Regions from separate parts of the Roseateles paludis genome, predicted to be linked through region 1. Evidence: predicted binding sites of a transcription regulator. Region 1 holds the regulator's gene; each other region holds the start of a gene.
What was found. The regulator sigma-54, encoded in region 1, starts transcription at its own class of promoters, with help from an activator protein. The targets are predictions, from matches to a motif close to TGGCANGNAANCTGCTTT.
Positions count from the first base shown of each region.

Region 2: a site for sigma-54 is predicted at 1,624-1,641, ahead of urtA (urea ABC transporter substrate-binding protein). Genes of this name have one in related genera too.
Region 3: a site for sigma-54 is predicted at 5,776-5,793, ahead of ABDJ85_RS08635 (urease subunit gamma). Genes of this name have one in related genera too.
Region 4: a site for sigma-54 is predicted at 5,265-5,282, ahead of ABDJ85_RS03880 (TorF family putative porin). Genes of this name have one in related genera too.

Region 1 is NZ_JBDPZD010000001.1:1,123,528-1,130,803, reverse strand. Features, by position in the region: gene lptA (lipopolysaccharide transport periplasmic protein LptA) at 1-555, shown strand, start outside; gene lptB (LPS export ABC transporter ATP-binding protein) at 555-1,337, shown strand; gene ABDJ85_RS05325 (RNA polymerase factor sigma-54) at 1,355-2,890, shown strand; gene ABDJ85_RS05320 (hypothetical protein) at 3,179-3,730, shown strand; gene ABDJ85_RS05315 (methyl-accepting chemotaxis protein) at 3,802-5,352, shown strand; gene ABDJ85_RS05310 (THUMP domain-containing class I SAM-dependent RNA methyltransferase) at 5,635-6,897, shown strand; gene ABDJ85_RS05305 (alkaline phosphatase D family protein) at 6,902-7,276, shown strand, end outside.
Region 2 is NZ_JBDPZD010000005.1:220,356-227,631, forward strand. Features, by position in the region: gene ABDJ85_RS16560 (SapC family protein) at 1-564, shown strand, start outside; gene ABDJ85_RS16565 (N-acyl amino acid synthase FeeM domain-containing protein) at 770-1,438, shown strand; gene urtA (urea ABC transporter substrate-binding protein) at 1,688-2,944, shown strand; gene urtB (urea ABC transporter permease subunit UrtB) at 3,106-4,623, shown strand; gene urtC (urea ABC transporter permease subunit UrtC) at 4,620-5,666, shown strand; gene urtD (urea ABC transporter ATP-binding protein UrtD) at 5,663-6,496, shown strand; gene urtE (urea ABC transporter ATP-binding subunit UrtE) at 6,486-7,190, shown strand; gene ABDJ85_RS16595 (VanZ family protein) at 7,179-7,276, opposite strand, start outside.
Region 3 is NZ_JBDPZD010000002.1:573,130-580,405, forward strand. Features, by position in the region: gene ABDJ85_RS08600 (energy transducer TonB) at 1-11, shown strand, start outside; gene ABDJ85_RS08605 (spondin domain-containing protein) at 229-1,059, shown strand; gene ABDJ85_RS08610 (REP-associated tyrosine transposase) at 1,103-1,627, opposite strand; gene ABDJ85_RS08615 (hypothetical protein) at 1,730-2,320, opposite strand; gene ureC (urease subunit alpha) at 2,639-4,357, opposite strand; gene ABDJ85_RS08625 (urease subunit beta) at 4,434-4,739, opposite strand; gene ABDJ85_RS08630 (HupE/UreJ family protein) at 4,740-5,312, opposite strand; gene ABDJ85_RS08635 (urease subunit gamma) at 5,321-5,623, opposite strand; gene ABDJ85_RS08640 (winged helix-turn-helix domain-containing protein) at 5,881-6,183, opposite strand; gene ABDJ85_RS08645 (hypothetical protein) at 6,186-6,734, opposite strand; gene nadB (L-aspartate oxidase) at 6,870-7,276, opposite strand, start outside.
Region 4 is NZ_JBDPZD010000001.1:815,072-822,347, reverse strand. Features, by position in the region: gene ABDJ85_RS03900 (potassium transporter Kup) at 1-947, opposite strand, end outside; gene gshA (glutamate--cysteine ligase) at 1,112-2,410, opposite strand; gene ABDJ85_RS03890 (ammonium transporter) at 2,601-4,100, opposite strand; gene glnK (P-II family nitrogen regulator) at 4,127-4,465, opposite strand; gene ABDJ85_RS03880 (TorF family putative porin) at 4,485-5,207, opposite strand; gene ABDJ85_RS03875 (hypothetical protein) at 5,738-6,406, shown strand; gene ABDJ85_RS03870 (trypsin-like peptidase domain-containing protein) at 6,403-7,276, shown strand, end outside.

The sequences.
Region 1 (7,276 bases):
CAGGCGGCCAAGACCGACCGGACCCAGCCCTTCGTCATCCAGTCTGACAACGGTGGCGAGGGCAACAAGATCTCGCAGCGCACCCGCCTGACGGGCAATGTGGTGATCTCCCAAGGCACGCTGCAGTTGCGCGCCGAGAGCGTGGACCTGCGCATCACGGCCGACGGCTTCCACCAGGCGCTGGCCAGCGGCACCACCGGCAAGCCGGTCAGCTTCAGCCAGGGGCGCGACGTGCCCGGCGAGAGCGTCCAGGGTCAGGCGGACCAGGTCGAGTTCGACACCAAGAGCGACACCGTGCGCTTCATCGGCAATGCGGTGGTCAAGGTCTTGCGCGGCACGGCCGTGGCCGAGGAGGTCTCGGGCGCCGTGGTGCTCTATGACAACCGCAACGAGGTGTTCCGCTTCGAGGGGGGCCACGCCTCGCCCAACCCGGCCGGCCGTACCCGACTGGTGATCATGCCTCGGGCCTCGGCGGCCGAGGCAGCAGCCTCCGCGGCACCGTTGCCGCTGCAGCCCAGCACCACGCTCACCCCTCCCGCGAAGACCGCTCCGTGATGACTGCCGCGACGGAGAGCCGCCACGAGACTGCCGCGACGGAGAGCCGCCTCGACGCCGAGAGCCTGGCCAAGAGCTACGGCGTGCGCCGCGTCGTCAAGAACGTGCACCTCAGCGTGCGGAGCGGCGAGGTGGTCGGCCTGCTGGGCCCCAACGGCGCCGGCAAGACCACCAGCTTCTACATGATCGTCGGCCTCGTCCGCTCGGACGCGGGCGTGATCCGCATCGACGGCCAGGAGGTGCAGCGCTTGCCCATCCATGCCCGCGCGCGGCTGGGCCTGTCCTACCTGCCGCAGGAGGCCTCGATCTTTCGCAAGCTCAGCGTCGAGCAAAACATCCGCGCGGTGCTGGAGCTGCAGCAGGACGAACGCGGCCGCTCCCTGCCCAAGGCGCGCATCGACGAGCTGCTCGAAGGCCTGCTGCACGACCTCTCCATCGAAAGCCTGCGCCACAGCCCGGCCCCCGCCCTCTCGGGCGGCGAGCGCCGCCGCGTCGAGATCGCCCGGGCGCTGGCCACTCAGCCGCGCTTCATCCTGCTGGACGAGCCCTTTGCCGGCGTGGACCCCATCGCCGTGCTGGAGATCCAACGCATCATCGGCTTCCTCAAGGCGCGCGGCATCGGGGTCCTGATCACCGACCACAACGTCCGCGAGACCCTGGGCATCTGCGACCGGGCCTACATCATCAGCGAGGGCACGGTGCTGGCCCAGGGCACGCCGGACGAGATCGTGGCCAATCCGGACGTTCGCAAGGTGTATCTGGGCGAACACTTCCGCATGTAGGGCAAGAGCGTCCGTCGATGAAGCCCACCCTACAGCTCCGCCTCAGCCAGCACCTGGCGCTGACGCCCCAGCTGCAGCAGTCCATCCGCCTGCTGCAGCTCTCGACCCTGGAGCTGAACCAGGAAGTCGAGCAGATGCTGGCGACCAACCCACTGCTGGAGACGGAGGAGGAGTTCAGCGTCAGCACGCCCGAGCTGGCCAGCAATGCGCCGGCCGAGCGCGACGATGCCGCCCCCGACTACAACGACAGCGCCGAAGCGAACACTGAAACTGCAGGCGAGCGCGAGCTGGCAGCCGACGACTTTGGCACCACCGACCGCGAGGACTGGTCCAACGGCACCGAAGGCGACGACTTCGACGGCATCCGCGAGCTGCCCAGCAGCAGCCCGGCCAGCAGCGGTGACGACGACGGCGAGCGTGGCGAGACCGAGTCGGCCGACATCAGCCTGGCCGAGCACCTGGCCCAGCAGCTGGCCGGCATGCACCTCTCGGCGCCCGAACGCACGGCGCTCCAGATCCTGATCGACTCGCTCAACGAGGACGGCTACCTCGAAGACAGCCTCGAAGAGATTGCCGCCAGCCTGCTGCCCGGCGAGGACGAAGAAAACGCGGAAAGCCGCGAGGAGCTGCTCGACCACCTGCGCATCGCCCTGCGCTGGCTGCAAAGCCTGGACCCCGCCGGCATTGGCGCCCGCAGCCTGCCCGAGTGCCTGTGCCTGCAGCTGGCCACCCACCCGGCCAGCCCCGAGCGCGACCTGGCCGCCACCATCGCGCGCAGCCACCTGGAGCTGATGGCGCGCCGCGACACGCGCCGCCTGCTGCTGGAGACCGGCGCCGACGAGGCCCTGCTGCGCCGCGCTCAAGGCCTGATCACCACGCTGGAGCCCAAGCCCGGCCGCCGCTTTGCCACCAACAGCGCCGCCGCCGTGGTGCCCGACGTCATCGTGCGCAAGACCGGCCCCGGGGGCCGCGAGTTCCGCGTGATGCTCAACCCCGATGTCGCCCCCAAGCTGCGCATCAACGAGCTCTATGCCAATGCCCTGCGCGCCACGCGCGGCGGCATCAGCAACTCGCCGCTGGGCGGGCAGTTGCAGGAGGCGCGCTGGTTCATCAAGAACATCCAGCAGCGCTTCGAGACCATCCTGCGTGTCAGCACCGCCATCGTCGAGCGCCAGCGCGGTTTCTTCCAGCACGGCGAACTGGCCATGAAGCCCCTGGTGCTGCGCGAGATTGCCGACGAGCTGGGTCTGCACGAGTCCACCATCTCGCGCGTCACCACCGCCAAGTACATGGCCACGCCCTGGGGCACCTTCGAGCTGAAGTATTTCTTCGGCTCGGGCCTCAACACCGAGACCGGCGGCGAGGCCTCCAGCACCGCCGTGCGCGCGCTGATCAAGCAGTTCATCGCCGCCGAAGACACCAAGAAGCCGCTGTCGGACAGCGCCATCGCCGGCATGCTCGACGAGCAGGGCATCCAGTGCGCGCGCCGCACCGTCGCCAAGTACCGCGAGGCGATGAAGATCGCCCCGGCCAACCTGCGCAAAGCCCTCTGATCACAGGGCCTACCGGCTGCGGAGCAGCCGGGTGTCGCGTGCTCAACACAGACACGCAAATGTCATGGGCGCTGAACCGCCAAAAAGCACCGATTGGCCCCCTCGCAACTTACCAGGGTCGGTTGTGAGCCCCCCGGAACTGACAGCACACTCAAATTCGCATGCGAGCAAGGCTCCAGGTCGTTGCCGCCGCACAGGGAGAGTGCAGTCACGTGGGCGTTGACCCCATGGCTCTCCTTGTTGTCGGCGCCTGCGCTCGCAGCGTCAACTTTTCAGGAGAGGCTCCCCATGTCCATTTCTTCCGTGTCCAGCAAGCTTTTCGCGACGGCCCTCGTCGCTGTCGGGTTCGTCGTCAGCACCGCCTCCGCCGCATTGCCTCCAGAAGTGCAAGCCAAAGTGGACAAGGCCAAGACCCGCCTGGTCGCGCTGGCAGCCGACCCCGGTGTGATCGCCGCCATCAAGGACGCCAATGCCAAGGGCGACGGCGGCATGACCAATGGCAAGTGGGTCGATCTGCCGGACTCCGACGCCTTCATCCAGGCCCTGCTCAAGTCCAAGGTCAGCCTGCAGATCGCCAAGTGGGAGCAGGAAGACGACAACATCAACAAACTGCTGCTGCGCGACCAGAAGGGCAACCTCGTTGGCGCCAGCGTGCGCCCGCTGATCTGGAACAACGCGACGCGCCCGGTCTTTGCACAAGCCCTCAAGGGCCAGGCCTGGGCCGCTGACGAGATCAAGCCCGACACCTCGACCCAGGTGCCCAGCGTGCACGTGTCAGCGCCGGTGCTGGACCACGGCAAGCCCATCGGCGTGCTGCACGGCGCCGTAACCGCCAAGTGATAGCGCGAAGTGAAAGCGTGCCGGGCTGCTAGCGGCCCGGCTGGATGCACAACCGTTCCCAGGAGCAAGACATGCTCAACTCCCTCAAAGTCGGACACCGCCTTGCGGCCGGCTTTGCCACCGTGCTGATCCTGCTCGGCATCATCAGCATGCTGTCGCTCGGCCGCCTGGCCTCGCTCAAGTCCGATCTGGCCGCCGTCACGGGCGAAGCGCCGGAACGCCTGGCCAGCAAGCTCAGAGACCTGGCGCGCTACCAGAGCGTGACCATCCGCGACGTGATCATGCAGGACGACATGGCCTTCAAGAAGAAGGAATTCGACCTGATGAAGGCGGCCCGTGCCGACTACGAAAAGACCTCGGACAGCCTGGCCGCGCTGGTGCAGAACGAACCTGCTACGCGTGACGCTTTGGCCCGCGCCGCCAGCGCGCTGGCCAGCACCAAGGGCATGATCGAGAAGATCGTCAACCTGACCATGAGCGATGACATGGCCGGGGCCTCGGCCATGATCCGCGACCAGCTGCGCCCCGCCCAGGTCGCGCACGTCAAAGCGCTGGACGAGGTGATCGACAGCATCAAGGTCTCCTCCAGCCGGCGCGACGAAGCCGCGACCGCCAGCTACCGCGTGTCGGTGTGGCTGATCATCGGGCTGTCGGTGGCGGCGCTGCTGGTGGGCGGCATGGTGGCCTGGCGCATCCAGCTCAGCATCACGCAGCCGCTGGCCGAGGCGGTGTCGATCGCCCAGTCCATCGCCGAAGGCGACCTCTCGCGCGAAATCCACGAGCACTCGAACGACGAGATCGGCCGGCTGATGCATGCGCTGCATGCCGTCAACGGCGACCTGAGCCGCATCATGCAGACCGTCCGTGCCTCGGCCGAGACCATGCAGACCGCGACCGTCGAGATCGTGGCCGGCAACTCGGACCTGAGTCAGCGCACCGAGCAGCAGGCCGCCAACCTCGAACAGACCGCCGCCTCGATGGAGGAGCTGACCTCCACCGTGCGCAACACCGCCGACACCGCACAGAGCGCCTCGACCCTGGCTGGCCAAGCCAGTGAATCGGCGGCCAAGGGCGGCTCGGTGGTGGCCCAGGTGGTCGAGACCATGAGCGCCATCCAACAAAGCTCGCGCAAGATCACCGACATCATCGGCGTGATCGACGGCATCGCCTTCCAGACCAATATCCTGGCCCTGAACGCCGCCGTCGAGGCGGCCCGGGCCGGCGAGCAAGGGCGGGGCTTTGCCGTCGTGGCCGCCGAGGTGCGGGCCCTGGCCCAGCGCTCGGCCCAGGCCGCGCGCGAGATCAAGACCCTCATCGGCGCCAGCATGGAGAACGTCGAGACCGGCAGCTCGCTGGTGGCCGATGCCGGCGTCACCATGACCGACATCGTCGATCAGGTGCAGAAGGTCAGCAGCCTGATCGCCGAGATCAGCGCCGCCACGCAGGAGCAGACGCGCGGCATCGCCCAGATCAACCAGGCCGTCGGCCAGCTGGACCAGGTCACGCAGCAGAACGCCGCCTTGGTGGAAGAGAGCGCCTCCGCCTCCGAGAGCCTGCAGCAGCAGGCCAACCACCTGGTGGAGACGGTGGGCGTGTTCCGACTCGCCCGGGGCCACGGCTGACCACACGCTGCCACCGACCCCGCGCCTGCGGGTGTCGGCAAAGGCGACACAGCGCCGCTGCGCGCACCGGCCAACGCCGCTAACTCCTTGTGCGCCCAAGGAGTCTGGCGTTTGGCATGGTTCCTGATATGGAGAGGACAAGCGGCAGGGACTGACGCGAGGCAACCCTCGCGACACCCTCCCGACCGCCCAAGCACCTCCAACAAAAGCGCACTTCGAAGTCTTCGAGCCCGCCACCCGGCGGGCTCTTTTTCTTGCGGACGCGCGGCGACAATCCCACCCGTGCCGCCCTCCTCCAAGCTTTCCCTCTTCGTCCCCTGCGCCTCCGGGGTGGAACCCCTGCTCGAAGCCGAGCTCAAGGCCTTCCTGCCGCCCGGCGTGCGCAGCAAAGTCCAGGCCCTGCGCGGCGGCTGCGGCCTGCAAGGCAGCCTGGAAGATGCCATGCGCATCAACCTTGAAACCCGCCTCGGCCAGCGCGTGCTGGTTGAACTGATCGAGGACCCCTACCGGCATGAAGACGACCTCTACGCGCTGGCCTTGCGCGTGGACTGGCGCGACTGGATCACCCCCCAGCACACGCTGCGCGTGGACGTCACGGCCCAGCGCTCGCCGCTGCAAAGCCTCAACTTCGCGGCGCTGCGCATCAAGGACGCCATCTGCGACCAACTGCGCGAGCACACGGGCGAGCGCCCCAGCGTGGACACCAGCCGGCCCGACCTGCCCGTGGTGCTGCACGTCGGCCCCGAGCGCGCGGCGCTTTACGTGGATACCTCGGGCGAGCCGCTCTTCAAGCGCGGCTGGCGCATCGACAAGGGCGACGCTCCGCTGAAGGAGACGCTCGCTGCTGCCATGCTCGCGGCCGCCGAGTGGCGCGGCGACAGTGCGCTGCACGACCCTTGCTGCGGCTCGGGCACCATCCCCATCGAGGCCGCGCTGATCGCCACCGACACCGCACCCGGCCTGCAGCGGCGCTTTGCCTTTGAGCGGCAGTTGCCCTTCCAGAAGCTGCGCGCCGCCTGGGGCGAGATGACGCAAGCCGCCCGCGCGCGCATCCACCCGCCGAGCGTGCCCATCTATGCATCTGACGTGGCCTTCCGGATGGTCGACTTCGCGCGCCGCAACGCCGAGCGTGCGGGCGTGGCGCAATACATCCAGTTCAACGGCGGCGATGCGCTGGAGCGCCCGGCGCCCGCGCTGCCCGAGGGCCTCCGCGGCAGCATCCTGATGAACCCGCCCTATGGCGAGCGCATCGAGGTGCGCGGTAAGGCAGCACTGACGCGCGATGCTGGCGGCAGCGAGGCTCGCGACGGTGGCGACGATTTCTTCCCCCGCCTGGCGGCGCACTGGAAGCGCCAGTACACCCAGCATGAAGCGGGCTGGACGGCCTGGATGCTGAGCCCCGACATGAAGCTGCCCAGCAAGATGCGGCTCAAGGAGTCGCGCCGCGTGCCGATGTGGAACGGTCCCATCGAGTGCCGGCTGTTCCGCTTCGACCTCGTCAAGGGCTCGGCCCGCAAGCCGGCAGAACCCGTCGAAGGCGAGTGAGCCCATGAAGCGCCGCCAGCTGCTGGCCGCGCTGACGGCCGCAAGCCTGGGCCGCCTGGCCGTTGCCAGCACGGCGGCGCCGCGCCTGGAGGCCTATCCCTTCCAGCTCGGGGTGGCCAGCGGCAGCCCGACCGACAGCAGCGTCGTGCTCTGGACCCGCGCGCTGCCGCTCAACCCGCTGAACAACCCCTGGGCCACGCAGACCCTGGAGCTGCGCTGGGAGCTGGCCACCGACCCGGGCTTCACGCAGCTGCTGCGCCAGGGCAGCGTGCAGGCCCTGCCGATGCTCGCGCACAGCGTGCACGTCGAGCCCCAAGGCCTGCCGGCCGACACCGTCCTCTACTACCGCTTCATGCTGGGCGATGCCGTCAGCCCCGCC
Region 2 (7,276 bases), on a different contig from region 1:
GGCGAGCCGGTGAACGGCCGCCAGGAGATTGCGCCCCTGGCCGTGCTCGGCCTCAAGCCGGGCTCCAACCTGTTCGTCAAGGGTGACGACTGGACCGGTAACTATGTGCCGGCCTATGTGCGGCGCTACCCGTTCGCCATGGCGCGCATCGACGGTGCCGGCGACAACTTGGCGATCTGCTTCGATCGCGAATGGGGTGCTTTCAGCGACGAAGCCGGCGAGGCCTTGTTTGCCAACGGTGAGCCGACCGAGTTCCTGCTCAATGCCAAGAAGTTCCTGGAGCACTTCGAGCAAGAGACGGAGCGCACCCGCTTGGTCTGCCAGAAGCTGGCCGAGCTGGACCTGTTCACCGACATGCGCTTTGAAGCCAGCCTGCCCGATGGTGAGAAGCTGGACGTGGAAGGCTTCCTGGCGCTCAACGAAGAGAAGTACCACGCACTGACCGATGCGCAAGTGCTGGAGCTGCACCGCCTGGGCCTGATCGCCCTCATCGAGATGCACCGTGTGTCGATGGGCAATATGAACCGCCTGGCCAACCGCTACATCGCGCCGCCGGCTGCCTGAGCCAAGCGCCAGCCTGCTCCAGACCGCGCTGAAAGGCGCGGTTAGCAATCAAGGGCCACGCCGCGTGCGTGGCCCTTTGCATTTCAGGGTGGCGGGTAATTCAAGGCTTCATGCGTATCAGTGTGTGACAGCAGAGATTTCTCGCCATGGATATCCCTAGACTGCGAGCCCCCAGCGTTCATGCCGGGGTTGCCGAAGGATGTCGATGTTTGATTCGGAAGTGCAGGAGCGTCCCGCCGAAGACTGGCTGTCTCTGGACAGCGATTTCGGCGCCGCAAAGGACGATGCCAAGGGCTTGCTCGCGCAGAAGTACGGTGCGCGCGGTCTGGCCTTTGACGTCGATCGCTACAGCAGCACCCTGCAGACGGATGACATCGTTTGCACCGCCCGCGAGAACGGCTTCATCGTCGGCACCATGACGGTCCGGTTTGACCGCGAACAGCCGCTCAATGCCGACCAGATCTTTGCCGCCGAACTCAACCAATGGCGCCGTGCCGGCGTCAAGCTGTGCGAGTTTGGCCGCCTGGCCGTGGACCGCCGCGCGCTCGAGCCCAAGCAGTTGCTGGCCCGCATCTTCCACCTGGGCTACTTGCATGCCCACCGCCGGGAGGGCTTTGATCGCCTGGTCATCGAGGTCAATCCCCGCCACGTCGCCTTCTATCGGCGCTGGCTCGGCCTGCTGCCGCACACCACGCCGCGCCACAACCCCAGCGTGAACGCGCCGGCGGTGCTGATGAGCCTGCATTTCCAGCATGTGCGTAGCCAGATCGCCCGCTGGGGTGGACAGCCCTCGGCCATGGCCAGCGCGCGCAGCCTGTACCCGCTTGCCTGGGGCCCGGCCGAAGAGGCCGCGATGCTGGCGCGCCTGGCCTGATCAACTGGTATCCCAGCTTGCATGGCACCTGCCCGGGGCGCGGCTTGCCCTGGGCTTGCGCGCGTTTGCGCAGTTCTACCGCCCGCTTTGGTTCAAAGTGGTGCAAATGAATCCCAATCGGGTGCTTTTTGGGTGGCGCAGCACCAAAGTGGCTGCTAGCGCCCCTGAATGCGCAGCACTAGAACTGGCACACCCTTTGCGTTGAGTGGCATTGGCAGTTGTCTGTCAAACCCCAACTGGAGGATTCCGATGCTTCGTCGTTCTGCGCTCACCGCACTCAGCCTTGCCGCTGGCTCGCTCTTTGGTACTTCTGCGTTCGCTGCTGACACCATCAAGGTCGGCGTGCTGCACTCGCTCTCCGGCACCATGGCCATTTCCGAGACGGTCCTCAAGGACACCGTGCTCATGGCCATCGACGAGATCAACGCCAAGGGCGGCCTGCTTGGCAAGAAGCTCGAGCCGGTGGTCGTGGACCCGGCTTCCAACTGGCCGCTGTTTGCCGAAAAGGCCAAGCAGCTGATCACCCAGGACAAGGTCTCGGTGGTCTTCGGTTGCTGGACCTCGGTCAGCCGCAAGTCGGTGCTGCCGGTGTTCGAGCAAACCAATTCGCTGCTGTTCTACCCCGTCCAGTACGAGGGCGAAGAGCTGTCCAAGAACGTGTTCTACACGGGTGCCGCTCCCAACCAGCAAGCCATCCCTGCGGTTGAATACCTGATGAGCAAGGACGGCGGCTCGGCCAAGCGCTGGGTCCTGCTGGGTACCGACTACGTCTATCCCCGCACCACCAACAAGATCCTGCGCGCCTTCCTGAAGAGCAAGGGTGTCGCTGACGCCGACATCATGGAGGACTACACCCCCTTCGGCCATGCTGACTACCAAAGCATCATCGCCAAGATCAAGAAGTTCGCCTCCGAAGGCAAGAAGACCGCCGTGGTCTCGACCATCAATGGCGACTCGAACGTGCCCTTCTACAAGGAACTGGGCAACCAGGGCCTGAAGGCGACCGACGTGCCCGTGGTGGCCTTCTCGGTGGGTGAGGAAGAGCTGCGCGGCGTGGACACCAAGCCGCTGCAAGGCCACCTGGCCGCCTGGAACTACTTCATGTCCATCAAGGCGCCCGCCAATGACGGCTTCGTCAAGAAGTGGAGCGACTACGCCAAGGCCAAGGGCATCGCTGGTCACAAGGACAAGCCGCTGACCAATGACCCGATGGAGGCCACCTACATCGGCATCAATATGTGGGCCCAAGCCGTCAAGAAGGCCGGCAGCACCGACACCGACAAGGTCATCGCCGCCATGGCCGGCCAGACCTTCACGGCTCCGTCGGGCATCACGTCCAAGATGGACGAGAAGAACCACCACCTGCACAAGTCGGTCTTCATCGGCGAGGTGAAGGCGGACGGCCAGTTCAACGTGGTGTGGAAGACGCCGGGCCCCGTCAAGGCCCAGCCCTGGAGCCCCTACATCCCCGAGAACAAGGGCAAGAAGGACGAGCCCGCGAAATAAGACCCCCCCGAGGCGCCTTCGGCGCTTCCCCCCAGGGGGCGCACCCAGTGGACCGGCAAAGCCGGATCCACGGGTGCCATTGAATGGGCGCCGGCACTGCGTGCGGCGTGTGGGCGGGCGTGCGCGACGTACGGCGCCCGATCTCTTTCAATCGGATTTCTATGCGATCACTACTCGGCTTGCTGTTGATGCTGGCCGCTATTTCCTGCCATGCGCTTGCGCCAGACCTTGCCGCCAAGATTGCGGTGGGCGAAAGCGACGAGCGGGTTGCGGCCCTGAATGAGGCGGTGGCCAAGGGCGAGCCGCAGTTGGCGGAGTTCCTGCACGCTTTGCAGGACGGCCGGGTGCGGGTCAAGGACGGCAAGGCGCTGATCGATGCGCCGGAGGGCGATGAGCCCATCGTCAACAACCGCATGCGCCGTGAGATCGACGCGGCGCTGGCGGGGCTGGATCTGGTGTCGCCTGACCGCGCGGTGCGGGCCAAGGCGCTGACGACGCTGCGCGACGAGGCCGACGCCTCGCGCCTGCCGATGTTTGAAAAGGCCCTGGCGGCCGAAACCGATGCTGGCTTGAAGGCGCAGCTGACCGACCTCGTCGCGGGCGCCTTGCTCACGAGTGACGACGCGGCCAAGCGCAAGCACGCGGCCGAACAGCTGACGGGCAGTGCCGACCCGGCCAAGCGCGCGATGCTGCTGGAGCGGCTCGCGAGCGAACCCGATGCCGGTGCCAAGCGGGCGATGGAGAAGGCGGCCGATGCCATCCAGTCGCGCTTGGCCTGGGGTGACCGGGCACAGCTGCTGTTCTCGGGCATCAGCCTTGGGTCCATCCTGCTGCTGGTGGCGCTGGGCCTGGCCATCACCTACGGGCTGATGGGCGTCATCAACATGGCCCACGGCGAACTGCTGATGGTGGGTGCCTATGCCACCTGGGCGGTGCAGCAGGCCTTCCGCTCGCTGGCGCCGGGGGCCTTTGACTACTACCTGGTTGTTGCCATCCCGGTGAGCTTCCTCGTCGCCGCCGCAGTGGGCGCGGCGATGGAGCGCAGCGTGATCCGCTGGCTCTACGGCCGCCCGCTCGAAACCTTGCTCGCCACCTGGGGCATCTCGCTGATCCTGATGCAGACGGTGCGCAGCCTCTTCGGCGCGCAGAATGTGGCCGTCGAGAACCCGGCCTGGCTGTCCGGCGGCTGGGCACTGCTGCCGAACCTCACGCTGCCCTACAACCGCATCGCCATCCTCGGCTTCGCGGCCCTGGTGCTGATCGCGATGGCGCTGCTGCTGTCCAAGACCCGCCTCGGCCTGATGGTGCGCGGCGTCACGCAGAACCGCCGCATGGCGTCCTGCGTGGGCGTCAACACAGCGCGCGTCGACACCATGGCCTTTGCACTGGGCTCGGGCATCGCCGGCCTCGCTGGTTGCGCGCTGAGCCAGATCGGCAACGTCGGCCCAGACCTCGGCCAGAGCTACATCGTCGATGCCTTCATGGTCGTGGTGCTGGGCGGTGTGGGCCAACTGGCCGGCACGGTCTACGCGGGCCTGGGCCTTGGCGTGCTGTCCAAACTGCTGGAGGGCTGGCAGGGCGCGGTGCTCGCCAAGATTGCTTTGCTGCTGCTGCTCGTCCTCGTGATCCAAAAGAAACCACAAGGCCTCTTCGCGCTCAAGGGGAGGTCGGTCGAATGAAACGCATCCTCTTGATTGCCGCGGCCCTGCTCGTCCTGCTGCTGCCGCTGCTGCACCTGATCTTCCCCGCAGGCTCGGCCCTGCACCTCAGCGAGTTCTACGTCAGCCTGCTGGGCAAGTTCCTGTGCTTTGCGATCTGCGCGCTGGCGCTGGATCTGATCTGGGGCTTCGGCGGCATCCTCAGCTTGGGCCATGGGCTGTTCTTCGCGCTCGGCGGCTACGGCATGGGCATGTACCTGATGCGCCAGATCGGGCGCGACGGGCAGTACCAATCGGACCTGCCCGACTTCATGGTCTTCCTGAACTGGAAGGAGCTGCCCTGGCACTGGGCGCTGTCCGACTCGCTGGTGGCGCAGATCCTGATCGCGCTGGCCGTGCCGGGGCTGATCGCGGCGGTGTTCGGCTACTTCGCCTTCCGCTCGCGCATCCAGGGCGTGTACTTCTCGATCATCACCCAGGCCCTGGTGGTGGCGGCCATGCTGCTCTTCTTCCGCAATGAGACGGGCTTTGGCGGCAACAACGGCTTCACCGACTTCAAGCGCATCGCGGGCTACAGCATCACCAGCCCCGGCATGCGCGTGGGCCTGTGCGTGGCCAGCGGCCTGGCCTTGATCGGCTGCTACCTGCTGGCGCAGTTCCTCACGCGAAGCCGCTGGGGCCGATTGCTGCAGGCCATCCGCGACGCCGAGGGTCGTGTGCGCTTCATGGGCTATGACCCCGTGGCCTACAAGCTCAGCGCCTATGTGATCTCGGCCCTGATGTGCGCGTTGGCGGGCATCCTCTACGTGCCCCAGGTCGGCATCATCAACCCGAGCGAGATGAGCCCTGCGGCCAGCATCGAGATGGCCATCTGGGCGGCCGTGGGCGGGCGTGGCACCTTGATCGGGCCGGTGCTGGGCGCCTTCTTCGTCAACGGCACCAAGTCGGTCTTCACCGTCTGGTGGCCCGAGGGCTGGCTCTACATCTTGGGCGCGCTCTTCATTGCCGTCACGCTGTTCCTGCCCACGGGACTGATCGGCCTCATCAAGCGGGTGAAAGCATGACCCCCGAGCTGCTCGAACAAGGCTCCGTCAGCCGGGAGCGCATGCTGACCCAGCATGCCACCAGCGGCGAGCCCATCTTCAACCAGGGCGTGGCCCTGTACGTCGAAGACCTCAAGGTCAGCTTCGACGGCTTCCAGGCGCTGGGCGGTTTGTCCTTCACCGTTGGCGTGGGCGAGCTGCGCTGCATCATCGGCCCCAATGGCGCTGGCAAGACCACCATGATGGATTGCCTGACCGGCAAGACCCGGCCCGACAGCGGCCGCATCTACTTCGGCAGCAACCTGGACCTGCGCCGCATGAGCGAGACCAACATCGCGCGCTCAGGCATCGGCCGCAAGTTCCAGAAGCCCACGGTCTTCGAGGCCCTCACCGTCTACGAGAACCTGGAGCTGGCCTTGGCCGGCGACCGCCGCGCCCGCTTTGCCATGCGTGCCCGGCTCTCGGCCGACCAGCGCCAGCGCCTCGACGAAGTGCTAGCCACCGTCCACCTCAAGGACGAGCGCGACCGGACTGCGGGCTTGCTCAGCCATGGCCAGAAGCAGTGGCTGGAGATCGGCATGCTGCTCGCGCAGGACCCCAAGCTCCTGCTGCTGGATGAACCCGTGGCCGGCATGACCGACGAAGAGACCGAGCGCACCGCCGAACTCTTCCTGAGCCTCGAGGGCAAGCACTCCCTGGTCGTCGTCGAGCACGACATGAGCTTTGTAGGCACGCTCGCGGGCCAGCACCGCACCGTTACCTGCCTGCACCAGGGCAAGGTGCTGGCGGAGGGCACCATGGCTGCCGTTCAATCCGACGAACAAGTGATCGAGGTCTATCTTGGCCGATGAAGTTCTCAAAGTAGAGGGCCTGCAACAGCACTACGGCGGCTCGCACATCCTGCGCGGGCTCGACTTCACGCTCAAGGCGGGCGAGGTCACGGTGGTGCTGGGCCGCAATGGCGTGGGCAAGACGACCCTGCTCAAGAGCTTGATGGGCGTCGTGCCCGTCACCTCGGGCCGTATCGAACTCGGCGGCGTGGACGTCACCAAGCTCAAGTCGCACGAGCGGGTGCGGGCCGGCTTTGGCTACGTGCCGCAGGGGCGCGAGATCTTTGGCCGCCTCTCGGTGATGGAGAACCTGGAGATGGGCCTGGCCAGCAAGCCGGCCAGCACACCGCTGCCGGGCGAGATCTTCGAGCTCTTCCCGGTGCTCAAGCAGATGCAGGGCCGGCGCGGGGGCGACCTCTCGGGTGGCCAACAGCAGCAGCTGGCCATCGGCCGGGCGCTGGCCGCTGGGCCCAAGGTGCTGTTGCTCGACGAGCCCACCGAAGGCATCCAGCCCAATGTCATCAAGGACATCGGCAAGGTCATCAAGCACCTAGCCCACGACAAGGGCCTGGCGGTGTTGCTGGTCGAGCAGTTCTACGACTTTGCCGCCGAGCTGGCTGACCAGTACCTGCTGATGCAGCGTGGCGAGATCGTCGCCCGCGGTCGCGGTGCGGACATGGAGCTTGATGGCGTGCGCGAGAAGCTAGCGCTTTGATGCGAAGCGGCGCGTCAGCGCCACCACCGCGAGGCCCAGCAGGGCTCCGGCCATGTCAGCCACCACGTCCTGCCAATCCGCCTCGC
Region 3 (7,276 bases), on a different contig from region 1:
TGAAGTATTGAGCTCACCCCAACCTACGGGCTCTGGTGGTTGACGCCCAGGCGCTCGGCGTAGCCAAGAGCATTGATGCGGGCACTTGAGTCGGGGGTTGGCCCCACTCCTTACAGCACCCCCCTCATCCGAGCGAACCCCGTGAACCTAGGGAGTAATGACAGCGGCCCGGCAGCGACTGCAGCGGGCAGGACACCCCTGCAAGCTCATCAACCGGAGATCACTCGAATGAACACCACCCAACACACCACGCCCGCCCCGCACCGAACAGCCCGCGCACACCGCCGGCTGGCCGCCCTCGGGGTGGTCTTGGTGGCTGCCCTCTCGCTGCCGCGACTGGCCGCCGCGCAAGCCCCGGCCTACGACATCACCTTCAAGAACCTCACGAGCAATGCCGTGGACACCGGCGCCGCCACCGCGCAGACCGGCCAGCGGCTCTCGCCGCCGGTCTTCATCACGCACAGCGCGGACTACACGGCCTACACCGTCGGCCAGGCCGCGCCCGAGACGATCTGGCGCATCGCTGAAGGCGGCAATCGCAGCTTCCTGCTCGATGAAGCCAACGCCCGGCTCGGCACCAGCGTGCTCAGCATCGCAGCGCCGCTGTCTGCGCCCCTGGCTCAGCAGGACTCGGTGACCGTGCGGGTGCAGGCCGACAACGCCCACCACCTGCTGTCCTTTGCCAGCATGCTGGGCTGGACCAATGACGGCTTTGTCGGCGTCAGCGGCCTGGACCTGTCGGCCATCCACGGCACCACCGTCATCAAGCTCTACGGCTACGACGCCGGCTCCGAGAAGAACAGCGAGGCCAACGGCTTTCTCGGCGCCCTGGGCTTTGGCAATGCGCGCGACCTTGAGGGCGGCGTGATCACCAACCACCTCGGCATCCGCGGTGATGCCAACGCCCCCGCCGCCTGGAACTGGCTGCCCGGCCCCGCCGCCAGCCTGACCATCACCCCCGTGCCCGAGCCGACCTCCGCAGCCCTGCTGCTGGGTGGCCTGCCGCTGCTCCTGCTGCTGCGCAAGCGTGCTGGGACCGGGGCTGCGAACAAGGTCTGATCGCAGCCTGTAGGTTGGGGTGAGCACTGCGAACCCCAACACCTCACTCGCCCGCGTCAACCTCCACGCCACTGACGCTGGCCCACGAGGCATCAATCACGCCATCCTGAATGAAGCGATGAATGCTGGAGTGCGGCCAGTCGGCCGCCCGCTCCGCCCAGCCATGCTTCACCGGGTTGAAGTGGATGTAGTCCACGTGTCGCTCGAAGTCCAAGTCGTCACGAATGAGGTGCTCCCAATAACGCCGCTGCCATAGCCCTCGTTCGCCCTTGGACGCGCGGCTCTTGCTGATGCGCTCGCCTGGCGGCACCCGTCGCGAGAAGCCTTGCTTGATGAGCATGATGCGCGTGGCGAAATCCGCGTCTTCGCGCGGCAGCGTCATCAGCAGATGCAGGTGGTCGGGCAGCACGCAAATGGCGTCCAGTTCGAATGGGCGCGAACGGCGAACCGTGCGCACGCTGTCCCGCAACGCGTCGATGTGGTCCGTCAGCAGGTGGCCGCTGCGGTCGGCCGCATTCAGGGTGAAGAAGTAGGTGGCACCCGGAACGTCGGCACGGCGGTAGCGCATGGCTGGTCGTAGGTTGGGGTGAGCGCAGTGAACCCCAACGATCGCCGACCGTCAAACGTTGGGGTTCGCGGGCTCACCCCAACCTATGAGCGGGACCGCCCCTCAAGATTCAAACTTCTTCTTTCGCCGGGGCAAGTTCATCCCGAATCGCCCGACGTGTTCGTACGCGACTCGAACGAGGTGTAGCACGTGCCAACAGTCCACAAAATGCACTAGCCCCGACTGCGCCGTACCTTCAACGACGACACCACAAAAGCGGCAATGTGACAACGAGCCGACTTGTCGCTCGAACGAAAACACTGCGCCGCCACTGAACCCAGCGAAGTCCTGAAGCGCAAGGCCATCATCGATCTTGAGTGTGTGCATATGCCGCGTACCGGCGTATGCGGCTTGATAGGTCGCCGGCATCGTTACCTGATGCGTCTTCACCATCTTGTCGTCGTAGTCGATCTCCGACAGGTCGCGAGGAAAGCCGATCACAAAGAACTTTGCAACCGTAGCACTCGCCTGCCACTGATCACGCCATGCCGCGTCGAGTCGGATGAAATGCGAGCGCTCCGTGTCGCGCCGACTCAATCCTGCTAACGATGCTGGGAACACGACAACATCAACCTCATTGCCGTTACCTCCGTCACTCTGACCAAAGCCCTGGGAGAGTGGAAGCCGCCGCACAGACTTGGCAGACAGCAACACGCGCAATTCTCCCGAATGGTTGTGCCTGATCAGATGTCGAGCCGTTATCACAGCGCACTGATCGCCGAGCTTCGCCAGGATGCAAGACCCCCAGATGCCGATTGGCGCCGCATCAACTCCGCTGTCAACCAACAGCGGGCGTACGCATCTACCAATCCTTTCAAGAGCTGGATGCATTCAATGACGCAAGGCCTTCAGCGAATACTTTGCCCGTTGCTTGGGGTGAATGATGCGAGCCCCAACAATTTCCGGTGTTCAATCGTTGGGGTTCGCGAACTCACCCCAACCTACCGGATTGCCGATAGGCGTTGCCGCCGGTCAGAATAAGAAATACCTCTGCGCCATCGGCAGCTCCTTGGCCGGCTCGCAGGTCAGCAGCACGCCATCGGCCCGGACCTCGTAGGTCTGGGCGTCGATGTCCATCTTCGGCAGGTAGTGGTTGTGCACCATGTCTGCCTTCTTGACGCTGCGGCAGCCGCGCACGGCGGCAAGGGGTTTTTGCAGGCCGAGCTTGGCGGCTGAAGCCTGGCCCGACTGGCTGACGAAAGTGAGCGAGCCCTGGGTGAGCGCGCCGCCGAAGGCGCCGAACATGGGCCGGTAGTGGACGGGCTGGGGCGTGGGGATGGAGGCGTTGGCATCGCCCATCGCGGCGGCGGCGATGAAGCCGCCTTTGAGGATCAGCGAGGGCTTGACGCCGAAGAAGGCGGGCTTCCAGAGCACGAGGTCGGCCCACTTGCCCACCTCGATGCTGCCGACCTCGTGGCTGATGCCGTGGGCGAGCGCGGGGTTGATGGCGAGCTTGGCGAGGTAGCGCTTGACGCGGGCGTTGTCGTTGCCGGGACCATCTCCGGGCAGGGCACCGCGTTGCACTTTCATCTTGTGGGCGGTCTGCCAGCAGCGCAGGCTCACCTCGCCCACGCGGCCCATGGCCTGGCTGTCGGAGCTGAACATGCTGATGGCGCCGAGGTCATGCAGGATGTCTTCGGCCGCGATGGTTTCCTTGCGGATGCGGCTCTCGGCGAAGGCGAGGTCCTCGGCGATGGAGGCATCGAGGTGATGGCAGACCATCAGCATGTCGAGGTGCTCGTCCAGCGTGTTGACGGTGAACGGCCGCGTCGGGTTGGTGGAGCTGGGCAGCACGTTGGCCTCGCCCACCACCTTCATGATGTCGGGCGCATGGCCGCCACCCGCGCCTTCGGTGTGGAAGCTGTGGATGGTGCGGCCCTTGAAGGCGGCAATCGTGTCCTCGACAAAGCCGCTTTCGTTGAGCGTGTCGGTGTGGATGGCGACTTGCACATCGCCTTCCTCGGCCACGGCGAGGCAGTTGTCCACGGCGGCGGGCGTGGTGCCCCAGTCCTCGTGGAGCTTGAGGCCAATGGCGCCGGCCTCGACCTGCTGGCGCAGCGCCTCGGGCCGCGCGGCATTGCCCTTGCCGAGGAAGCCGAGGTTCATCGGGAAGGCATCGGCCGCCTTGAGCATGGTGGCGATGTGGCTGGGCCCGGGCGTGCAGGTGGTGGCCAGGGTGCCGGTGGCCGGGCCGGTGCCGCCGCCGATCATGGTGGTGACGCCGCTCATCAGCGCCTCTTCGATCTGCTGCGGGCAGATGAAGTGGATGTGGGTGTCGATGGCGCCGGGCGTGACGATGGAGCCCTCGCCCGCAATGATCTCGGTGCCCGGGCCGATGACGATGTCCACACCCGGCTGCACATCGGGGTTGCCGGCCTTGCCGATGGCGGCGATGCGGCAGCCACGCAGGCCGATGTCGGCCTTGACGATGCCCCAGTGGTCGACGATGACGACGTTGGTGATGACGGTGTCGACGGCGTCGGCGGCGGTGGGGCCATTGGGGCGCTGTGACTGGCCCATGCCGTCGCGCACGGTCTTGCCACCGCCGAACTTGACCTCTTCGCCATAGCCGCCAGCGGCCAGGGTGTAGTCACGCTCGATCTCGATGACGAGGGCGGTGTCGGCCAGGCGCAGCTTGTCACCGACGGTGGGGCCGAGCATCTCGGCGTAGGCGCGGCGGGTGATCTTCATGTGAGGCTCCGCACGGCCGCCCGAAGGAGGCGAACGCCCCCGCGGGGGGCAGCGAACAAAGTGAGCGTGGGGGTCGTCATAGCTTGCCTTGAACGAGGCCACGGAAGCCGTCGACCACACGGTCGCCGGCCAGGTCTACGAGTTCGACGGTGCGCGTCTGCCCGGGCTCGAAGCGCACGGCCGTACCGCTGCAGATATTGAGCCGCATGCCGCGCGCTAGAGCGCGGTCAAAGCTCAGCGCGGCATTGGTCTCGGCAAAGTGATAGTGCGAGCCGACCTGGATGGGCCGGTCGCCCGTGTTGGCCACCTGCACGGTGAGCGTGCGGCGGCCGGGGTTGAGTTCGTGCTCACCCTCGGAGGTGATGAGTTCGCCGGGGATCATTCAGGCCACCCCGCCCAAGCGCGCCAGGGCCAGCGCTGCCGCGCTCGCGCCCAGCAGGGCGCGCAGCAGCGTGGGAGATTGGCGGAGCTTCCAGCCCAAAGCGAGGCCCGCAGCATGCAAGGCCAAGGTGCTGACCACCATGCCCGCCAGCGCGGCTGCACCGCTCAGCTCCAGCCCGTGCGCCGCGCCGTGGCTGAAGGCCAGGATGGCCGCCGTGGCGGCGCCCGCTGCCGTGGGCATGTTCGTGCGCAGTGCCACCAGCAGGCCCAGCACCGCCAGCGACACGGTGATGCTGGCCTCCAGCGCCGGCATCGCCCAGCCGGTGCTCATCGCGATGACCGCGCCGATCAGCAGCGAGCCTGCAAAGGCCAGCGGCGCGCCCAGCGGCTGGCGCAGCGCCATCGCGCTCCAGACGCCCACCGCGAGCATGGCGGCCAGGTGGTCCGGCCCGGTCAGCGGGTGCAAGGCACCGGACCAGAAGCTGCTTAGGTGCGCATGGGCTGAGCCATCGGTGTGGGCCAGGGCGGGCAGCGCCAGCAGCGTGGCGAGCAGGGAAACAAGCGTCTTCTTCATGGCAGCGCTCAGGCAATGGGTTGATGGACGGTGACGAGCTTGGTGCCGTCGGGGAAGGTGGCTTCCACCTGGATCTCCGGGATCATTTCGGCGACCCCATCCATCACGTCGGCGCGGCCCAGCACCTGGCGGCCATCGGCCATCAGCTCGGCCACGGTGCGCCCATCGCGGGCGCCTTCCAGGATGGCGGCGCTGATGAAGGCCACAGCCTCCGGGTAGTTGAGCTTCAGCCCTCGGGCTTTGCGCCGCTCGGCCACCAAGGCGGCCGTGAAGATGAGCAGCTTGTCCTTCTCACGTGGGGTCAGTTCCATCTCGCCTTGCTCGATTCATTCAAAAGTGCACGTGCAGCCGCTGCGCTTGCCGAACACGTGGGGTCAGCTCGACTCATTGAGGTCAGCACCTGCGGCCGCTAGCTCTGGCTGAACACAGGGGTGGCGGCCATGCTAACGGCGTTTGACAGGCCCGAGCAGCTCCCGTGCCATGGCGATGAACGCGTGCATCGGCGCCATGCCTGCCCATGAGTCAGGCGCGCCCCGAAATGGGGCGGAACGCGCGCCGGAACGGCGCATCAGTCGTCGACGCCGTCGACCAACTCGCGCAAATAGGCCACGTGCCGACGGAAGGACTTGCGGCCCTGCGCGCTGATCCGGACGAGGCTGCGTGGACGCGGGCCGCTGCCGTCTTTCTCGATGACGATGTACCCCGCCTGCTCCAAGGCCGTCAGATGGCTACCGAGATTGCCGTCGGTAGCGTCGGTCAGCGCCTTCAGTCGGCTGAAGTCCAGCGGCTCGGCATCGCGCTCGGCGTACAGCGCCGCCATCAGTTGAAGACGCAAAGGCTGGTGGATGAAGAAGTCAGGCTCAGTCGCCATGCTCACCCCCGGCGCAGCCAGTACCCGCCGAGCAGCAAGCCCAGGCAACTGGCAGCCATCCAATAGGGCAGCGCGGCGCGAAACCCGAGAAAGCCCACCACGGTCACCGCCAGCACATAACCGGCAATCACCAAATAGCGTGGGGCTGCAAAGACCCCCGCAGCCGCATAAACCAGCCCGACGAAGAGCCCTGGAAGCGCCACAACGAACGCCGGATCCCTTGGCTCTGCCAGCACCACGATGGCCGTGACGAACACCATGCAGAACCCAGCCCCCGCAGCCAGGCGCCACAGGCCCGGCCCCGACACCCGCGACCCACCGCGCGCCAGATGCAAGCTCAACCCCGTGCCCAGGATGGCCAGCGCAAACCACGCCACGCTGACCATGGCCGGGGGCAGCCAGGCCATGCCCAGGTAGCCGAGCGCCCAGAGCACGCTCCACATCATCAAGATTCCACCGCCGCCGCGATACCCGCGCTGCACCTGGGCGCGGTGGGTGGTGGCATCGATCTGGGCCAGCGCGGCCGCAGCCTGTTGAGCACTGAGTGACATGGCCATCTCCGTTAGTTACTCTGCATGACAGAGTTTGAAGATGACCACTTACTCTGTCAAGCAGAGTTTGAGCGTTTGTTGTGCCGCGATGCCGGACTGGGCCGCCAGCGCTCAGGGAAGGTCAGCGCAACGAGCTCAGCGCCGCCGCTGCTTGCTGATCAGCACGGTCGGGAAGCTGACCGGCAGGGTGCGCGGGTAGTCGCGGTTGTAGTGCAGGCCCCGGCTCTCGTGGCGCAGCAGGGCGGAGCGGACGATCAGCTCGGCGCAGTCCACCAGGTTGCGCAGCTCCAGCAGGTCGCGCGTGACGCGGAAACTGCCGTAGTAGTCGTCAATCTCGCTGCGCAGCGCCAGGATGCGCGTCAGCGCCCGTTCCAGGCGCTTGGTGGTGCGCACGATGCCGACGTAGTTCCACATCAAGAGGCGCAGTTCGTCCCAGTTGTGGGCGATGACGACCTGCTCGTCGGCGTTCTCGACCTGGCTTTCGTCCCAGCCCGGCAGGGGCGCGGCCTCGGGGGCCGCTTGGGCCAGGATGTCGGCGGCGC
Region 4 (7,276 bases), 310 kb from region 1:
ACCGAGAAGGCCGCGGTGATGAGGGCCTGCGAGGCCACGATGGCCGCCGCCGTGGCGAGCAGGAAGAGCGGGATCTCGGCCCAGCTGGGCGCGAGGTGGAAAAAGGGGTTCTGGATGGCCTCGGGCTCTTGCAGCAGCATGGCGCCCTGCCCGAAGTAGTTGATGACCAGGGCCGGCATCACGACGCCGTACCAGGCGATGCGGATGGGCTTTTTGCCGAAGTGGCCGAGGTCGGCGTAGAGGGCCTCACCGCCGGTGACGACCAGCACCACCGCACCGAGGCCGACGAAGGCCACCCAGCCCTGGTGCAGGCAGAACTCGATCGCATGCAGCGGGTTCATGGCGGCCAGCACGCTGGGGTTCTCCAGCACGCGCGGCAGGCCCAGCAGGGCCAGCACCAGGAACCAGGCCAGCATCACGGGCCCGAAGGCCTTGCCGATGCCGCCGGTGCCAAAGCGCTGCACGGCAAACAGGCCGGCGATGACGATCAGGGTGAGGGGGAGGATGGCGTCGTGGTACTCGGGGGCATAGACGTCGATGCCCTCGACCGCGCCGAGCACCGTCATGGCCGGGGTGATGACGGCGTCGCCAAAGAAGATGGCGGTGCCAAAAAGGCCCACGGTCATCAGCACGCGGCGCAGCGCGGGTTGGCCCTTCACAGCGGTGGTGGCCAGGGCCAGCATGGCGATGAGGCCGCCTTCGCCGTTGTTGTCGGCCCGCAGGATCAAGAGCACGTACTTGATCGAGACGACGACGGTGATGGTCCAGAAGAGCAGGGACAGCACGCCGAGGATGTTCTCGGACGTGGCGGCGATGTGGCCGCCGTGGAAGACTTCTTTGAGGGCGTACAGCGGGCTGGTGCCGATGTCGCCATAGACCACCCCCAGGGCACCGAGGGTGAGACCCGCCAGCGCCGAAGGGCTGCGAGCCGCGTGGGAAGCACTCACGTGAGAAGGGCCGCAAGCAGGAGCGGCTCAATGTTCTAAAGGCGCCATTCTGCGCCCGAACCCCTAGCTTTGTGCAGCGCAACATTCCACGCAAACGTGGCTTGACCGGGGCCCGGGACGGGCTTAAAGAACGGCGTGGCGCGTCCAGCGTTGCGGGTGGCGCCTCAGGCGGTTTCGAGCGTCTCGGCCAGCGGGTCGGTGGCTTCCAGCTCGTAGGCGGCGGCCAGCAGCGCCAGGCGCGCCACCACGCCGTACATGTAGAAGCGGTTGGGCACGCTGGCGCCGGGCCGCTCGCCCAAGCGAGGCAGCTGCTGGGCCTCGGTAAAGGCCAGGGGCACGAAGCTGGAGCCGGGCACGTTGAGGCTTTCGTCCACGCCGCGCTGGGCATGCACACGGTAGTAGCCGCCCACCACATAGCGGTCCATGGTGTAGACCACGGGCTCGGCCACGGCGTCGTGCACGCGCTCGAAGGTGGGCACGCCCTCCTGCACCAGGAAGTCCCGGAACACCTCGCCCTGCTGGCCCGAGGACAGGCAGCCGCGGCAGCGCTCGTTGAGGCCGGCGATCTCCTTGGGGTCGCGCACGGTCATCACGCCGACATTGGTACCGACATCGCTCTTGAGCACGACGAAGGGCTTGTCCTGGATGCCGTAGTCCTTGTACTTGCGGCGCACCTTGGTGAGCTGGGCGTCGGCCTCGGCCTGCAACTGCTCCAGGCCCTGCGCGGCCGACATGTCCAGGCCGGTGACCAGGCTGGTGCTGGGGTGGATCAGCCAGGGGTCCATGCCCAGCAACTTGGCAAAGCGCTTGGCCAGTTCCTCGTAGGCCTCGAAGTGGCGGCTGCGGCGCCGCACCGTCCAGCCGGCGTGCAGCGGCGGCAGCAGGTATTGCTCGTTCAGGCCGCGCAGCACCGGCGGCACGCCAGCGGCCAGGTCGGTGTTGAGCAGGATGGTGCAGGGGTCAAAACCGCTTTGCAGCACCAGGCGGCCCTTGCGGCGCACCATGGGCTCCAGGGTCATCTCGCCGCCTTCGGGCAGGGTCAGCGTGGTGGCCGCCTTGACGCTGGGGTCGAAGGTGCCCAGCCGCACGTTGAGCCCAGCCTGGGTGAACACGCGGGCCAGCGTGGCCAGGTGGGCGAGCTTCAGGTTGCACAGCGGGGCGTCAGGAACCACGACGAGGTTGCGCGCCTCGGGGCAGACCTTCTCGATGGCCGCCATCGCCGCCTGCACGGCCTGCGGCAGCATCTGCGGGGTCAGCAAGTTGAAGGCGCTGGGGAAGAGGTTGGTGTCCACCGGCGCCAGCTTGAAGCCGGCGTTGCGCACGTCCACCGAGGCATAAAAGGGCGGCGTGTGCTCCATCCACTCCAGCCGGAACCAGCGCTCGGTGGCCGGCATGGACTCCAGCACCCGGGCTTCAAGTTCGTTGATGGGGCCGGTAAGTGCAGTGACGAGATGCGGGACCATGGCGAGGCGGGCTGAGGAGCAGGGCGAAGACAGATGGGGCCTGCATCATCCAACACAAGGCCCCGGGTCGTCTTGCACCCAGCTGCAAAGCCAAAAAGCGCCGGGACAAGGAAAAAAGCCGCCCCCGAAGGGGCGGCTTGCAGGCTCGAGGTGGGTCGTGTGCGCCGACCCTTGGTTCGATTTACTTGTCTTACTTGTGATAAGCAGTCTCGCCGTGCGAGCTGATATCGAGGCCCTCACGCTCCTCTTCCTCGGTGACACGCAGGCCGATGGTCATGTCCACCAGCTTGTAGGCGATGACCGAGACAATGCCCGACCACAAGATGGTGATACCGACGGCCTTGGCCTGGGTCAGGAACTGGGTGCCGATGGAGTAGGCGTCCGGGGCGATGGCGGCGGCGGTGACCCAGTCACCGACGGCGCTCGGGCCACCCAGGGCCGGGCTGTTGAACACGCCGGTCAGCAGGGCACCGATGATGCCGCCGATGCCGTGCACGCCGAACACGTCGAGCGAGTCGTCCGCGCCGAGCATCTTCTTCAGGCCCGACACACCCCACAGGCAGGCGAAGCCAGCCACGAAGCCGATCACCAGGCCACCGCCGATACCGACGTTGCCGGCAGCCGGCGTGATGGCCACCAAGCCAGCGACAGCACCCGAAGCAGCACCCAGCATCGAAGCCTTGCCCTTGAGCAGGGCTTCACCCACGCACCAGGCCAGCACGGCAGCGGCCGTGGCAGCGAAGGTGTTGATGAAGGCCAGGGCAGCGAAGCCGTTGGCTTCCAGCGCGGAGCCGGCGTTGAAGCCGAACCAGCCCACCCACAGCAGCGAGGCACCGACCATGGTCAGCGTCAGGCTGTGCGGGGTGAAGGCTTCACGGCCGTAGCCGATGCGCTTGCCCACCATGTAGGCACCCACCAGGCCAGCAACGGCGGCGTTGATGTGCACGACGGTACCGCCGGCAAAGTCCAGCGCACCCATCTGCCAGATGTAGCCAGCGGTGCTGTTGACCTTGTCCACCACGTCAGCCGAGGTGTAGGCATCCGGGCCGGCCCAGAACCAGACCATGTGCGCGATGGGCAGGTAGCTGAAGGTGAACCACAGGGCCAGGAAGGCGAGCACGGCCGAGAACTTCACGCGCTCGGCGAAGGCGCCGATGATCAGGCAGGCCGTGATGCCAGCGAAGGTGGCCTGGAAGGCAGCAAACACCATTTCAGGAATGACCACACCCTTGCTGAAGGTGGCGGCGTTCGAGAAGGTGCCAGCGACGTTGTCCCAGATGCCCTTCATGAAGAGGCGGTCCGTGCCACCGATGAAGGCATTGCCCTCGGTGAACGCGAGGCTGTAGCCGTACAGCACCCACAGCACCACGATCAGCGAGAAGCCGACCATCACCTGCATCAGCACCGACAGCATGTTCTTGCTGCGCACGAGGCCACCGTAGAAGAGAGCCAGGCCGGGGACGGTCATCAGGATGACGAGCAGGGTCGACAGCATCATCCAGGCGGTGTCGCCCTTGTTGGGCACCGGCGCGGGGGCCGAGGCGGCCTCAGCGGCAGGCGCTGCGACTGCAGCCACGGCCGAAGCCGCATCCGCCACGGCCGAGGCAGCGGCGCTGGCGGCATCCTGAGCCCACGCGGACGGTGCGAACACCGCCGCCGCCAGGGCAAGGCATGCGAGTAGTTTTTTCATCTTGGTTTCTCCAGCGGGTGCGTTGCTCAGAGGGCTTCGTTGCCGGTTTCGCCGGTGCGGATCCGGACGACCTGATCCAGCGGCGACACGAAAATCTTCCCGTCGCCGATCTTGCCGGTGCGAGCCGAGGACTCGATGGCCTCGATGACGCGGTCGACGACGTCGTCCGCCACAGCGGCTTCGATCTTGACCTTGGGCAGGAAGTCAACAACGTATTCGGCCCCCCGGTACAGCTCGGTGTGGCCCTTTTGGCGGCCGAAGCCCTTGACCTCGGTCACGGTCAGCCCCTGCACGCCGATGGCGCTGAGGGCCTCACGCACCTCGTCGAGCTTGAACGGCTTGATGACGGCGGTAATGAGTTTCATGTCACTGTTCCTCTGGCGATCAGAAGGTCTTCTTGAGGCCAACGACGAAGGTGGTCTTGGCCAGGTCCTTGCCAGCGCCGACGTAGGCGCCCTTCTTGGCATCGGTGCCGACGAGGGCACCACTCAGCACCAGGCCGGAGAAGTCCTTGGCCAGGGTGATCGAGTAGTCGGTGTAGGACACCGCGCTGTTGTGCTTGACGGTCTGGTGGCCGATGTGCGGGGCCAGGCTCAGGCCGTTGCCGAGGTCGAAGGTGGCCGTCACGTCCAGGTAGCCGCTGCCCTTGCTGTCGGCAAAGCCGAACAGGTTGGAGGTGCTGTGCGAGTACTTGGCGGTCACGACGCCGAAGGTCACGGCGCCATAGACCTCCAGCGTGTTGGCGCTGGGGTTGAGCTTGTTGCTGGGGTAGAGGTATTGCAGCAGGCCGACGTCCACCGTCACGCCCGGGGCGACTTCGGTCTTGTAGCCGCCGTAGACGTCGACTTCGAGGTTGCCGTCACCGCCGCCGTCCTTGACCCACTTGATCGTCGAGGCCCAGGTGCCGATGTAGAAGCCATTGGCTGCTGCGTAGTCGGCGCCACCTTGCAGGGCGGGCTTCAGGCGGCTCTGGGCAATGCCGCGGTAGCGGTACTCGGTCACGGCACCCAGGTTGAACGACAAAGGATCCGGGGCCTCGTCAGCCAGGGCAGGCAGCGCGGTGAAAGCGGCAGAGGCAGCCAGGAGGGCCAGCAGGGTCTTCTTCATCTAAATCTCCGATGACTAAAGGAAAGAGTGCGGAAAGGGGAAAGCGATGGACGAGGGTTTGCAGCTTCCATGCCAGCCCTGCGCACACCCCCAGCCCCTGGCAGCAGCCCCGGTAAGAATGCCCCGCCACGCACCAGTTCAGCCCATGCTGCAGCTTGGTGCGCACACTACTTTGGTGCATTTGCACCGGGATCGTCCAGTCCGGTGCCCTAGGAGTCTGCGCGGCAGAGATCCAGGCCCGCGCCAGGGCGAGTTGCGGGGCCAATCTAGGCGCCGGCGAGGCGTTGGATCGGCGCCAACAACGAGCCGGCAACGACGAGTGGCCCCGCAAATCGCCCCGGCCCGAAGGGTTGGACCCGGAAGGGGGGCGATTCGGCGTTGCACCGCTTGTCCGGGGGGCTACCCCGGACGGCGCGCTGCGCCTTGCCTCGCCCCCCTTCCGGGGCCAACGCGGACCTGGATCTCTGCCGCGCAGACTCCTAGCTTGCCCGGCTGTCGCGTCCGAGACGGGCTGGCTAGACTCGGCCCCCATGGGAGACACCGCTACTCCGCCGCCACCCGCCGCTGCCCCGGCACCCGCAGCGCACCCACGGCTCGATGTGCTGGCCGGCGCCGCCCTGGGCACCCTGCTCGGGCTGCTGGTGGGGCTGTCGGCCTCGCCGGTGGTCGGCTCGGTGGTGGGGGCGCTCACGGCCCTGCTGGCCGGGCTGTTCGGCCTGTCCGAGAAGCTGCCGCTGGGCCTGGGCGCCGGGGGCGCGCGGCGCATGGCGGGCTTTGGCATCGCCGCCACGCTGAGCCTGCTGGCCGGCCTGCACCTGCGCTCGCACCAGTGGCTGGCGCCCGACGTGAACGAGCTCAAACGCCAGATTGCCGAGGTCGGCGTCACCGACCCCGCCGAGCAGCGCCAGTTGCTCAAGTTCCTGCGCTTTGGCCTGCTGCCGGAGGGCGCCAAGGCCACGGCCGAGGCCGGCAAGGCCAGCGGCCCCGGCGCCTCGCTGCTCTATGCCGCCGAGGCGCCGGGCTTCTGCACCGAGCTGCGCCGCCTGCAAGCCGAGCGTGCGAGCGCCGCCGACCTGCTGGTCCATCTCGGTACCGGCAGCGACGCCGCCAAGCGTGCAGCAGCAAACATCCAGGCGCTGCCCGCGCCCGAGCGCGAGGCTGCGCTGCGCGTGGCACCGCTCTACCTCTGCGCCGCATGAAGCGCATCGGCGCTGCACTCGGCCTTGCCGCCGTGCTGCTGGGCGCCCAGGCCGCTGCGCCCAGCTATGAGCTGCGCCGCCAGGCCCTGGCCAGCCTCGTCAAGGTGCGCGCCACCGACTGCCCCGACGGCGACCGCGCCGCCAGCGGCTTTGTGCTGGAGCGCGGCGAGCGCATCGTCACCGCACACCACGCCGTTGGTGGCTGCCGCCAGGTGGTGGTGAGCTTTGAAGGGGCCGAGAAGGACAAGCTGCGCCCGGCGCGCATCGTGCGCGTGCACGCCGCCGGCGACCTGGCCTTGCTGGAAGTGGCGACAGCGCCCGCCGCCGCCCGCCCGCTGCGCATGGCCGCCACGGCGCCTGACCCTGACAGCGTCTTTGCCGGCCTGGGCTACGCGCTGAACATGCCCACCGCCAGCGACATCGAGGTGCGCTTTGCCGTGGGCGCCCGGCGCCTGCGCGACATCCTGCCGCCCGAGGCGGCCACCGAGCTCGTGCGCAACCGCAGCCGCATCGCCACCGACCGCGAGGTGCTGCGCTTCAACGTCGCGCTGCAGCCGGGCATGTCGGGCGGCCCCATCATCGACGCCAGTGGTGCCGTGATCGGCGTGGTGGCTGGGGGCCTCAAGGCGGGCGCCGCACCGGCCAGCTGGGGCTGGCCCAGCGAGAACGTGCGCCTGCTGCTGGCCTCCACCGAGCCGGTGGACCAGGTCGTCACCCCCGCCCGGACGCACTACACGCTGCAGGACTTCAACGCCGTCTCGGCCGCGCTGGCGGCCAACCGCAGCCTGCGCTGTGGCGACCTCGACTTTGTCGACACCGGCACCCGCAGCCTGGCCGAGCTGATGCGCGGCGCCGACGACTGGCCGCGCG